DNA from 3 places in the Nonomuraea sp. NPDC049637 genome. Region 1 is predicted to be linked to each of the others. Evidence: riboswitches for the same ligand, from Rfam matches in the RefSeq annotation. Region 1 holds a riboswitch; each other region holds the start of a gene.
What was found. A riboswitch is a leader RNA that binds a small molecule or an ion and turns the genes downstream of it on or off. The one in region 1 is predicted to bind thiamine pyrophosphate.
Positions count from the first base shown of each region.

Region 2: it holds a riboswitch for thiamine pyrophosphate, as region 1 does, so the genes downstream of both, AB0J71_RS00585 (FAD-dependent oxidoreductase) here and AB0J71_RS26665 (cytosine permease) in region 1, are expected to answer to the same signal.
Region 3: it holds a riboswitch for thiamine pyrophosphate, as region 1 does, so the genes downstream of both, thiC (phosphomethylpyrimidine synthase ThiC) here and AB0J71_RS26665 (cytosine permease) in region 1, are expected to answer to the same signal.

Region 1 is NZ_JBFAOM010000020.1:108,087-111,351, forward strand. It holds gene AB0J71_RS26660 (methylated-DNA--[protein]-cysteine S-methyltransferase) at 1-281, shown strand, start outside; gene AB0J71_RS26665 (cytosine permease) at 267-1,604, opposite strand; TPP riboswitch at 1,595-1,708, opposite strand; gene AB0J71_RS26670 (rhodanese-like domain-containing protein) at 1,760-2,083, opposite strand; gene AB0J71_RS26675 (DNA-formamidopyrimidine glycosylase family protein) at 2,110-2,988, opposite strand; gene AB0J71_RS26680 (TenA family protein) at 3,026-3,265, opposite strand, start outside.
Region 2 is NZ_JBFAOM010000001.1:130,664-133,928, reverse strand. It holds gene AB0J71_RS00595 (thiazole synthase) at 1-353, opposite strand, end outside; gene thiS (sulfur carrier protein ThiS) at 346-546, opposite strand; gene AB0J71_RS00585 (FAD-dependent oxidoreductase) at 543-1,982, opposite strand; TPP riboswitch at 1,972-2,088, opposite strand; gene AB0J71_RS00580 (FAD-dependent oxidoreductase) at 2,141-3,265, shown strand, end outside.
Region 3 is NZ_JBFAOM010000033.1:79,657-82,921, reverse strand. It holds gene thiC (phosphomethylpyrimidine synthase ThiC) at 1-1,417, opposite strand, end outside; TPP riboswitch at 1,410-1,522, opposite strand; gene AB0J71_RS34985 (class I SAM-dependent methyltransferase) at 1,558-2,178, shown strand; gene AB0J71_RS34980 (glycoside hydrolase N-terminal domain-containing protein) at 2,428-2,778, opposite strand; gene AB0J71_RS34975 (hypothetical protein) at 2,838-3,188, shown strand; gene AB0J71_RS34970 (universal stress protein) at 3,191-3,265, shown strand, end outside.

The DNA of each region.
Region 1 (3,265 bases):
TCGACCTCGCGCTGGCCACGCCGTTCGCCCGTACCGTGCTGCAGAAGACCATGGCCGTGCCCTACGGCACGACCACGACGTACGAGGAGATCGGCGCGAGCATCGGGCGGCCGCGCGCCCTGCGCGCGGTGGGCAACGCGGTCGGCGCCAACCCCGTGTGCGTGATCGTGCCCTGTCATCGGGTGGTCCGTGAGGACGGCGAGCTCGGCGACTACGCCGGAGGCGTGGCCGCCAAGCAGCACCTGCTCAACGTCGAACGCCGGGCCTCAGCGGGCCGCTGAGCGACGCCGGCCGAGCACGCCGATGACCAGCGTCACCACGGCCGCGACCAGCGCGCCGCCGAGCGCGCCGTTCATCCACGGCTCCCGCGTGAAGCCGACGGCGTCGCGGGCCGACGCCCAGAAGCCGTCCCAGCCCGCGACCGTGGGCGTCGAGGTGGTGAACCAGTAGGCGGCGAAGCCCAGCGCCCACGGCAGCAGCATCAGCCAGCGCGAGGGCGCGTCCTCGGCGGTGTTCCAGCGGGCGGCGCCGCCGAGCACGAAGTAGTCGACGGCCAGCACCGCGAACATCGGCACGAACACCGCGCCGATCACCCCGAGGAACGCGCCGTAGGAGGTGACGTCCACGACCAGGGCGATCGCGGTGGTGAGCACGCCGATCGCGGTGGAGACGATCCGGCGGTCGACCTTCGGCATCAGGTTCTGCAGCGAGACGGTGGTGGAGTAGACGTTGGCGAAGGACTGGTCGGTCTCGCGCAGCACCAGGATGCCGAAGAACAGCGCGCCCAGCGGCGCCGCGACGAACGGCTGGAAGACGACCATGCCGTCGGCCGCGACCGCCTGGGCGCCCGCGATGGCCACCGCGTACACGCCGAGGGCCAGGCAGGCCACCTGGGCGACGGTGTAGCCGCCGACGACCCCGGTGAAGGCGGCCCTGCTGGAACGCGAGTGCCTGGCGAAGTCGGCGGCCATCGGCACCCACGACACCGACAGGGCGATGACGTAGTCGACGGCCGGGGCGAAGGCCGTCCACGACCCGCCCGCGTACGTCGGCGCCTCGCCCAGGAACGACACGGTGAACCAGATCAGCGACACGATCACGCCGGCGGTCACGTACCGGCGCAGCAGCCTGATCGATCCGAGCGGCCAGACGGCGAGCGCGGTGGTCAGCACCCCCGCCACCACCACCCACACCTGGTACGGGACGCTCCCGAAGATCGCGTTCGCGGCCTTGGCGATCACCCAGAGCTCGAAGGCCCCCCAGCCGAGCATCTGCACGATGTTCAGCACGGACGGGACGTACGACATCTTCGCCCCGAACAGCCCGCGCAGCAGCACCATCGCCGGCCGCCCGGTCTGCGTGCCGGGGATGGCCGACAGGCCGACCATGGCCGTGCCGATGAGGCTGCCGACCACGGCGGCCGTGAGCGCGGCCACCAGGCTGAGCGGCGCGTTGCCCAGAGGGTCGATCAGGACGAGCGCGCCGGAGAAGCCGAGGAGGCTGACACCGAGGTTGGCCCAGAGCGCGCCCTGGTCGAGGACGCCGAGGGTCTTGGGGGGCGCGCCGTCAAGGGTCAGCGGAACTTCGTCGACGACATGCGTCATCGCACACTCCCTACGCCGGCATTACCCGGACAGGTTCAGGCGGTCGGCAGCGGCTGTGTTGCTGCCCTCTCAGCCCGGCACCCCGAGCTCCCGCGACTATGCAGTTGGCGCCCTCATCATGCCTCAATGGCGGCGGAACCGCCACAGTGGGGCATTCAGGCCACGAAAGGATCCTGCCCGGTCTCGCTGACCATCGGACGGCGCGCGAACTCCCACGACTGCATGCCGCCGCCCACGTTGACGGCGTCGCGCCCGAGCTGGTTGAGCCACGCCGTGACCTGCATCGACCGGCCGCCGACCCGGCACACCACGTAGACCGTGCGGTCGGCGGGCACCTCCTCGACCCGGCCCTGGATCTGCGACATCGGGATGTGCACGGCCTCGGGGGCGTGGCCGGCGAGCCATTCGTCCTGCTCGCGGACGTCGAGCAGGTAGGCGTTGTCGGGAACGGCGGTGACGTCGATCTCTGGAACGGTCATGCCTCCATCATCCCGCGCCTGGGACCCTACTTGAGCAGGCGCGACATCCGCCGGTCGGCCAGCGGCTTGCCGCCCGTCTGGCAGGTCGGGCAGTACTGGAGCGCGGAGTCGGCGAAGGACACCTCGCGGATGGTGTCGCCGCACACGTCGCACGGCTGGCCGGCCCGGTTGTGCACGCGCAGCCCGGACTTCTTCTCCGCCTTGAGGTCTTTGGCGGCCAGCCCGTGCGCCCGTTCGACGGCGTCGCGCAACGTCGTCACGATGGCCTCGTGCAGGTCGGCGATCTGCGCGTCGGTCAGCGTCGCGGCGATCTTGAACGGTGACATCCTCGCCGCGTGCAGCACCTCGTCGGAGTAGGCGTTGCCGATGCCCGCGATCACCTTCTGGTCGCGCAGCAGCCCCTTGATCTGGGTGCGGTTGCCGCCGACGATGCGCTTGAGCGCCTCGACGGTGAAGGCGTCGTCGAGCGGGTCGGGGCCCAGGGCGGCGACGCCGGGCACGTCCTCCGGTTTGTCGGTGACGTAGACGGCCAGCCGTTTCTGCGTGCCGGCCTCGGTCAGCTCGAACCCGGGGGCCAGGCCGTCGTCGTCGGGCGCCAGCCGTACGCGGACGGCCAGCGGCCCCTTGCCCGGCCGCACCGGCCGCGCGCCGGTCAGGTCGTCGCGCCAGCGCAGCCAGCCGGCGCGGGCCAGATGGATGATCAGGTGCAGGCCGTCGCAGTCGAGGTCGATGAACTTGCCGTGCCTCGACACGCCCGTGACGGTGAGCCCGCCGAGCGCGGTGACCGGCGGGTCGAACGTCTTGAGCGCCTGGAAGCCGACGACGTCTACGCCGGCGATCGAGCGGCCGACCGCCCGCTCGCGCAGGAAGTTGGTGAGCGACTCCACCTCGGGAAGTTCCGGCATGCCCCCAGGGTATGGCGCGTACCGGACCGGCACGCGACTACGGCACGTCCCAGAAGGCGAGCTCGTGTGCCATGCCCTCGGCAAACAGCGCCTCCGCCCGTACGGGGTCGGGGTCGGCCTCGTCGATCATCTGCCCGATCCGTACGGTCAGCGCCGCGAACGCCGGGTCGGCGTAGGTGTCCACCCAGGCCCGGTAGCGCGGCTCGGCGGGCGGGTTCTCGGCGAGGATCTTCCCAAGACTCGAATATCCCCACATACACGGATAAAGCGCCGCCAG
Region 2 (3,265 bases), on a different contig from region 1:
TCGGCCGCGTCGAAGGTCTCGATCGGGTCGGGCAGCAGCGTGCGCTCGTCGGAGATGACCTCGAGCTTGACCCAGTTCGTCCCCAGCGCCTCGCGGGCCAGCCGGGCCGTCAGCACGGCGTCGCCCGCGGTGAAGCAGCCCGCGGTGTTCGGCAGCACCTTGATGTCGCGGCGGCGCAGCACGTCGAGGACCGAGCCGCGGGCGCCGGGGTCGAGCCGCCGCATGGCCACCGTGGTCAGCTCGGTTCCCGAGGCGACCAGGGCCTGGTCGAGCACGTCCAGAGAGGGCGCGCCGCCGGTGCCCATGATGAGCCGGGAGGCGAACTTCTCCCCGGCGATGATCAGCTCATCCACCCTGCACCGCCGTCAGCACCTCGACGCGGTCGCGGTCGCCGAGCGCCGTCGTCTCCCACGAGCTCCGCGTGACCACCTCGTCGTTCACGGCCACGGCCACGCCGGTGGTGGCCGTGGTCAGCGTCCGTACGGCCTGGGCCACGGTGGTGCCGTCGGCCACCTCGTGCGCGGCGCCGTTGATCGTCACAATCATGAAATATCCCGAAATCTCGCGGGCGAGCACAGCGCGGCCAGCTCGCCCTCCTCACCCGTCAGAATCCCCGCGCCCGCCGAAAGCCCCGCGCCCGCCGAAAGCCCCGCGCCCGTCGAAAGCCCCGCCGGCTGGGCCGTCGTCGTCGCGGGCGGGGGCGTCGCGGGCGGTGTCAGCACCGCCGCCGTGACCAGGGCGGCCGTGAGGGGGGCCAGCAGCACCCCGCCCCGATGGTGGCCGGTCGCCAGCACCAGCCCCGGCGCCTCGCCCGCCCCGATGATCGGCAGGTTGTCGGGGGTGCCCGGACGCAGCCCGGCGACCACGTCGGCGACCTCCAGCTCGGTGACGCCCGGCACCAGCTCCCTGGCGTCGCGCAGCAGCTCGTAGAGCCCGCCCGCGGTCACCCGGGTGTCGAACCCCAGCTCCTCCTGGGTCGCCCCGAGCACCAGCTCGCCGTCGCCCCTGGGGACGAGGTAGACGGGCGTGCCGTGCACCGTCCCGCGTACGCACCGCCCGAGCAGCGGCTGCGCCGAGCGCAACCGCATGATCTGCCCCTTGACCGGCCGGACGGGCACGTCGGCCAGCTCCCCGCTCCACGCCCCGGCGGCCAGCACCACCCGCTCGGCCGCGATCTCCCGCACCGCCGGCTCAGGCTGACCGGGCACGGGCTCAAGCCGCACCCCCGTCACAGCGCCGCCGGTCCCGGAACTGCTCCAAGGGCTGGTCCCAGCGCCTGCCACGGCGTCGGGAACGGCGTCGCCGTCGCACAGCAGTCCGGTCACCCGCGCCCGCACCACGGGCACGCCCAGCCGGTCGAGCGCGCCCAGCAGCGCCGCCGTGACCCGGCGCGGATCGACCCAGGCGTCACCGGGGGCCAGCAGCCCCCCGCGCACCGAAGGGGCCAGCATGGGCTCCAGACGGCGGCACTCGCGCCCGGTCAGCCGCTCGACCCGCAGCCCCAGCTTGTCCATGAACGCCGCCAGGTCGTCGAGCGCCGCGAGGTCGTCGGCCCCGAAGGCGACGTCGAGCGTGCCGTCGGCGCGCAGGTCGAGCGCCCGGCCGCCAGCCCCCTCCGGCCCGATCATCCCGAACGCGCCCCCGAACGCCTCCCCGGCCCTCGCCCCGGCCCCGCCACCGGGACCGCCGCTCAGCCCCGTGCCGAGACCTGCCCCAGAACCCGCACCGAAGTCCGGGCCGAGACCAGCGTCGGCGGCCAGCTCGGCGGCGAAGGACGGCCACCGCCGGAGCGAGGCGGCCCCCAGCCGCAGCAGCGGCTCCTCGGTGTAGGCGACCTCGCTGACGGGCGCCAGCATCCCGGCCGCCGCGTAGGACGCCCCGCGCCCCGGGGCCGGGTCGACCACCGTGACGGGCAGCCCCTCGCGGGCCAGCCGCCAGGCGATCGACAACCCGACGACCCCGCCGCCCACGATCACATTCATCCGCGCTCCCTTCGCCGGCATGATCCGGATCAGGTGTCTTGCGGTCGAAGGCCCGCTCAAGCCTTCCTCTCAGCCCGGTGACGGCCGGACTCCCGCGCGTCTTGCGCCTCCAGCCTACGGCCTCGGCGCGACGTGCCGGCACCGCCCCCGTTATGGTCATGAACGTGAACCATGTCGTAGTGGTGGGAGCGGGCCTGGCCGGGCTGCGCAGCGCGGAGGCGCTGCGCGGGCGCGGCTTCACCGGACGGATCACGCTGATCGGCCAGGAGCGCCATCGGCCCTACGACCGTCCGCCGTTGTCCAAGGCCGTCCTGTCCGGCGCGGCCGACTCCAGCTTCCTGGAGGCCGACCTCGACGCGCTGGAGGTCGACTTCTGGCCGGGCGTCACCGCCAAGGCGCTGCGCGAGGGCGTCGTGGAGACGACCGAGGGCGAGCTCGGCTACGACGGCCTGGTGATCGCCACCGGCACCGAGCCGATCACCGTGCCCGGCGACGGCCCCCAGCACGTCCTGCGCACCCTCGACGACGCCCACGAGCTGCGCGCCGGCCTGGTGGCCGGGGCCCACGTGGCGATCATCGGCGCCGGCTGGATCGGCGCCGAGGTCGCCACCGCCGCGCGCAAGGCCGGCTGCTCGGTGACCGTGATCGAGGCCGGCCCCGCCCCGCTGGCCAACGCCGTGGGCCCGGAGATCGGCGCCCGCACCCGACACTGGTACGACGGCATCGACCTGCGCCTGAACACCATGGTCGACGAGGTGGACGAGGGCGGCGTGCGGCTGGTGGGCGGCGAGTTCGTCCAGGCGCACGTGGTCGTCACGGGCATCGGCGTGCGCCCGGCCGTCGAATGGCTGGCCGGCTCCGACATCGACCTGCACAACGGCGTCGTCACCGACGAGCACCTGCGCACGTCCATGCCGAACGTGGTCGCCGCCGGAGACTGCGCGGCCTGGTGGTCGCGCCGCTACGGCGTCCGCCTGCGCGTCGAGCACTGGGACACCGCGCTCGGCTCGCCCGAGGTCGCCGCCGCGACCCTGCTGGGGGAGGAGGCCGTCTACGACCCGGCGCCCTACTTCTGGTCCGAGCAGTTCGGCCACATGGTCCAGTACATCGGCCACCACCCCTCCGGCGACCGCCTGCTCTACCGGGGCGAGCCCGAGGGCAAGTGGTCGGCCGTCTGGCTGACCTCCGGCGACACCCTCGCCGCCGTGCTCGCCGTCGACCGGCCCCGGGACTACGTGCAGGGCCGTAGGATCATCGAAGGCGGGCACCGCCTCGACACAGAA
Region 3 (3,265 bases), on a different contig from region 1:
GCACCTCGTGGCTGAGCTTCATCGAGCAGAACTTCGGGCCGCACATCGAGCAGAAGTGCGCGGTCTTGGCGGGTGCGGCCGGCAGGGTCTCGTCGTGGAAGGCGCGGGCGGTGTCCGGGTCGAGCGACAGGTCGAACTGGTCCTCCCAGCGGAACTCGAACCGGGCGTCCGACAGGGCGTCGTCCCACGCCTGGGCCTGCGGGTGCCCCTTGGCCAGGTCCGCCGCGTGCGCCGCGATCTTGTACGTGATCACGCCGGTCTTGACGTCGTCGCGGTTGGGCAGGCCGAGGTGCTCCTTGGGGGTGACGTAGCAGAGCATGGCGGTGCCGTACCAGGCGATCATGGCGGCGCCGATGCCCGAGGTGATGTGGTCGTAGCCGGGGGCGATGTCGGTGACGAGCGGGCCGAGGGTGTAGAAGGGCACGTCGTCGCAGAGCTCGCGCTGCAGGTCGACGTTCTCCTTGATCTTGTGCATGGGCACGTGGCCGGGGCCCTCGATCATCACCTGCACGTCGTGCGCATGTGCGATCTTGGTCAGCTCGCCCAGGGTGCGCAGCTCGGCGAACTGGGCCTCGTCGTTGGCGTCCGCGATCGACCCGGGGCGCAGCCCGTCGCCCAGCGAGAACGTCACGTCGTAGCGGGCCAGCAGGGCGCACATCTCGTCGAAGTGCTCGTACAGGAAGCTCTCGCGGTGGTGGGCCAGGCACCAGGCGGCCATGATCGAGCCCCCGCGCGAGACGATCCCGGTCTTGCGGCGGGCGGTCAGCGGGACGTGCGCCAGCCGCACGCCCGCGTGCACCGTCACGTAGTCGACGCCCTGCTCGCACTGCTCGATCAGGGTGTCGCGGTAGACCTCCCACGACAGCGCCTCCGGACGCCCGCCCACCTTCTCCAGCGCCTGGTAGACGGGCACGGTCCCGACCGGGACGGGCGAGCTGCGGATGATCTGCTCGCGGGTCTCGTGGATGTTCGGCCCGGTGGACAGGTCCATGACGGTGTCGGCGCCCCACCGGGTGGCCCACGTCATCTTCTCGACCTCCTCCTCGATCGAGGAGGTGACGGCGGAGTTGCCGATGTTGGCGTTGATCTTTACCAGGAAGTTCCGGCCGATCGCCATCGGCTCGGACTCGGGATGGTTGACGTTGGCGGGGATGACCGCCCGCCCGGCCGCGACCTCCTGCCGGACGAACTCGGGGGTCATACCCTCCCGGACGGCCACGAACTCCATCTCCTTGGTCACCAAGCCGCGCCGCGCGGCGCCGAGCTGGGTGACCGGCGACCCCCACGCCGAGCGGTCGGTGCGCGACGGCCCCGAGGTGTCGTAGAGCCGCACCGACGTGCCGTTCGACAGCCTGACCTCGCGCATCGGCACCTGAAGGTCACCGATGTGGATCTTGGAAAAGCGCGCGTCGCTCATCGCGCAAACTCCCTTCGCCGGCATTATCCGGAGCAGGTTCTGGCGGTCGGCGGCTGACAGCCGTCCTCTCAGCCCGGTCCGCACCGGGCTCCCGCGTTGGTCACCGCGATCATAACCCCGCGCGTGGCAGGATCAAGGGGATGTCTGATCCCATTGCGCACACGACCGCCACCTACGACCGCATCGCGCGCCAGTACGACGAGCAGGTCGCCGATCCGTCACCCTCCGTCGCGGGCTTCCGCGACCGGTTCGTCTCAGCCCTGCCCGCCGGAGCCACGGTCGCCGACCTGGGATGCGGCCCGGGGCGCGAGTCGGCCTGGTTCGCCGGACGCGGCCTGACCACCGTGGCCGTGGACCTGTCGCTCGAGATGGCCAGGCTCGCCACCGGGCGCGGCGTGCCCACCGTCCTGGGCGATCTGCGGCGGCCGCCGCTGTCGCCGGCGTCCCTGGACGGCGTCTGGTCGGCCGCGGCCCTCGTGCACGTGCCGTCCGAGCAGACCAAGGCGACGCTGCGCGCCTGGCACGCGGCGCTGCGCCCCGGCGGGGTGCTCGCGCTGATCACCGCCCTGGGCGACAACGAGGGCTGGGAGCCGGTGCCGTACCGGACGGAGTACGAGCGCTGGTTCGTCCACCGCGACGCGGGCGACCTGCTCGCGGTGCTGGACGCGGCCGGGTTCGCGGTCGCCTGGCACGAGACGAACGTCACCCACCGCACGTGGTTCAGCGTGCTGGCGACAGCGCGCAGCTCCCCCCTGCCCTAGTCCCAGGTCGAGCTCTCCCCTGGCCTGGTCTCCAGGTCGAGCTTTCCTCTGGCCTGGTCTCCAGGGCGAGTGCGAACCCGGGGCCGCGCAGCCGCGCGGTCCCGCCGCGCGCCGACACCGGCCTGACCTCGACTGGCACGCCGTCCGCCCAGGTCAGCCGTCCGGCCTCGGCCGTCATCTCGTCCTCACCGCCGTCATGCGCAATGCCAATGCGCAACATGAACCCCACCGGTCCCGGAAGTCGCGCCGTCAGCCTGCCGACGATGGCGTGCGCCGGGTAGGAGGCGAAATTCCCCGTGCTGTAGGACGGGTTTCCCAGGATCGCGGCCACCTCGCGGCCACCTCCTCCGGCGCCATCGAACCCCGCTCGTCGATGACCCGCCGCACGCCGCCCGGAGCGCCGGGACGGTCCGTCGGCCAGTTGCCGGATCCGCCGGGCTCCGCGCTGCCCGGACCGCCGGTCCGCAACGGCTTCTCGTCGAGCTGGACGCGCTCGGTCGCAAGCGCCCCGAACACGCACGCGCCGAGCGCTCTGTTGCCGATCGGCAGGACGTGTCCTTCCCAACCGGGGGCGGGCTCGTCGCACCGGAGCGTCAGCATGGCGATCACCCCAAGGTTTGGCGATCGCCCCTGGCGGTACGGACTCCCTCAGGGGAACTATGATGAAGATCGCCGCTGTGGCCGCGATCGTGGCTCTCACCACGATCGGACCGGCTGCCGCCTCTGGGGACGGCATCGAGCAGCAGGAAGTGAGCAAGCAGCAATACCGGACGCTGACCGCCCAGTGCCGCTACGCCGACACACAGGCCCTGCGCCAGAAGTGCAGGCAGGCGGTCAAGGACAACTACCGTATCGGCCGGCGCAACCGTTCACTCGACTGCCGGACGTACTCCGGCGTGACGGTCTGCGGCGAACTGCTCCTCAGCAAGGCCGAGCGCGCGTGCATCGACGAGTCCACCAGACAGGGCTTGGCCTATCGCCGCGCCGAAGTGGAATGTTACGTGGCCTGACCATGATCGTCGCAGGTGTCGACGGCTCGCCGACCGGACTGCTGTCCGTCGACTGGGCCGCCAAGGAGGCAGTGCTG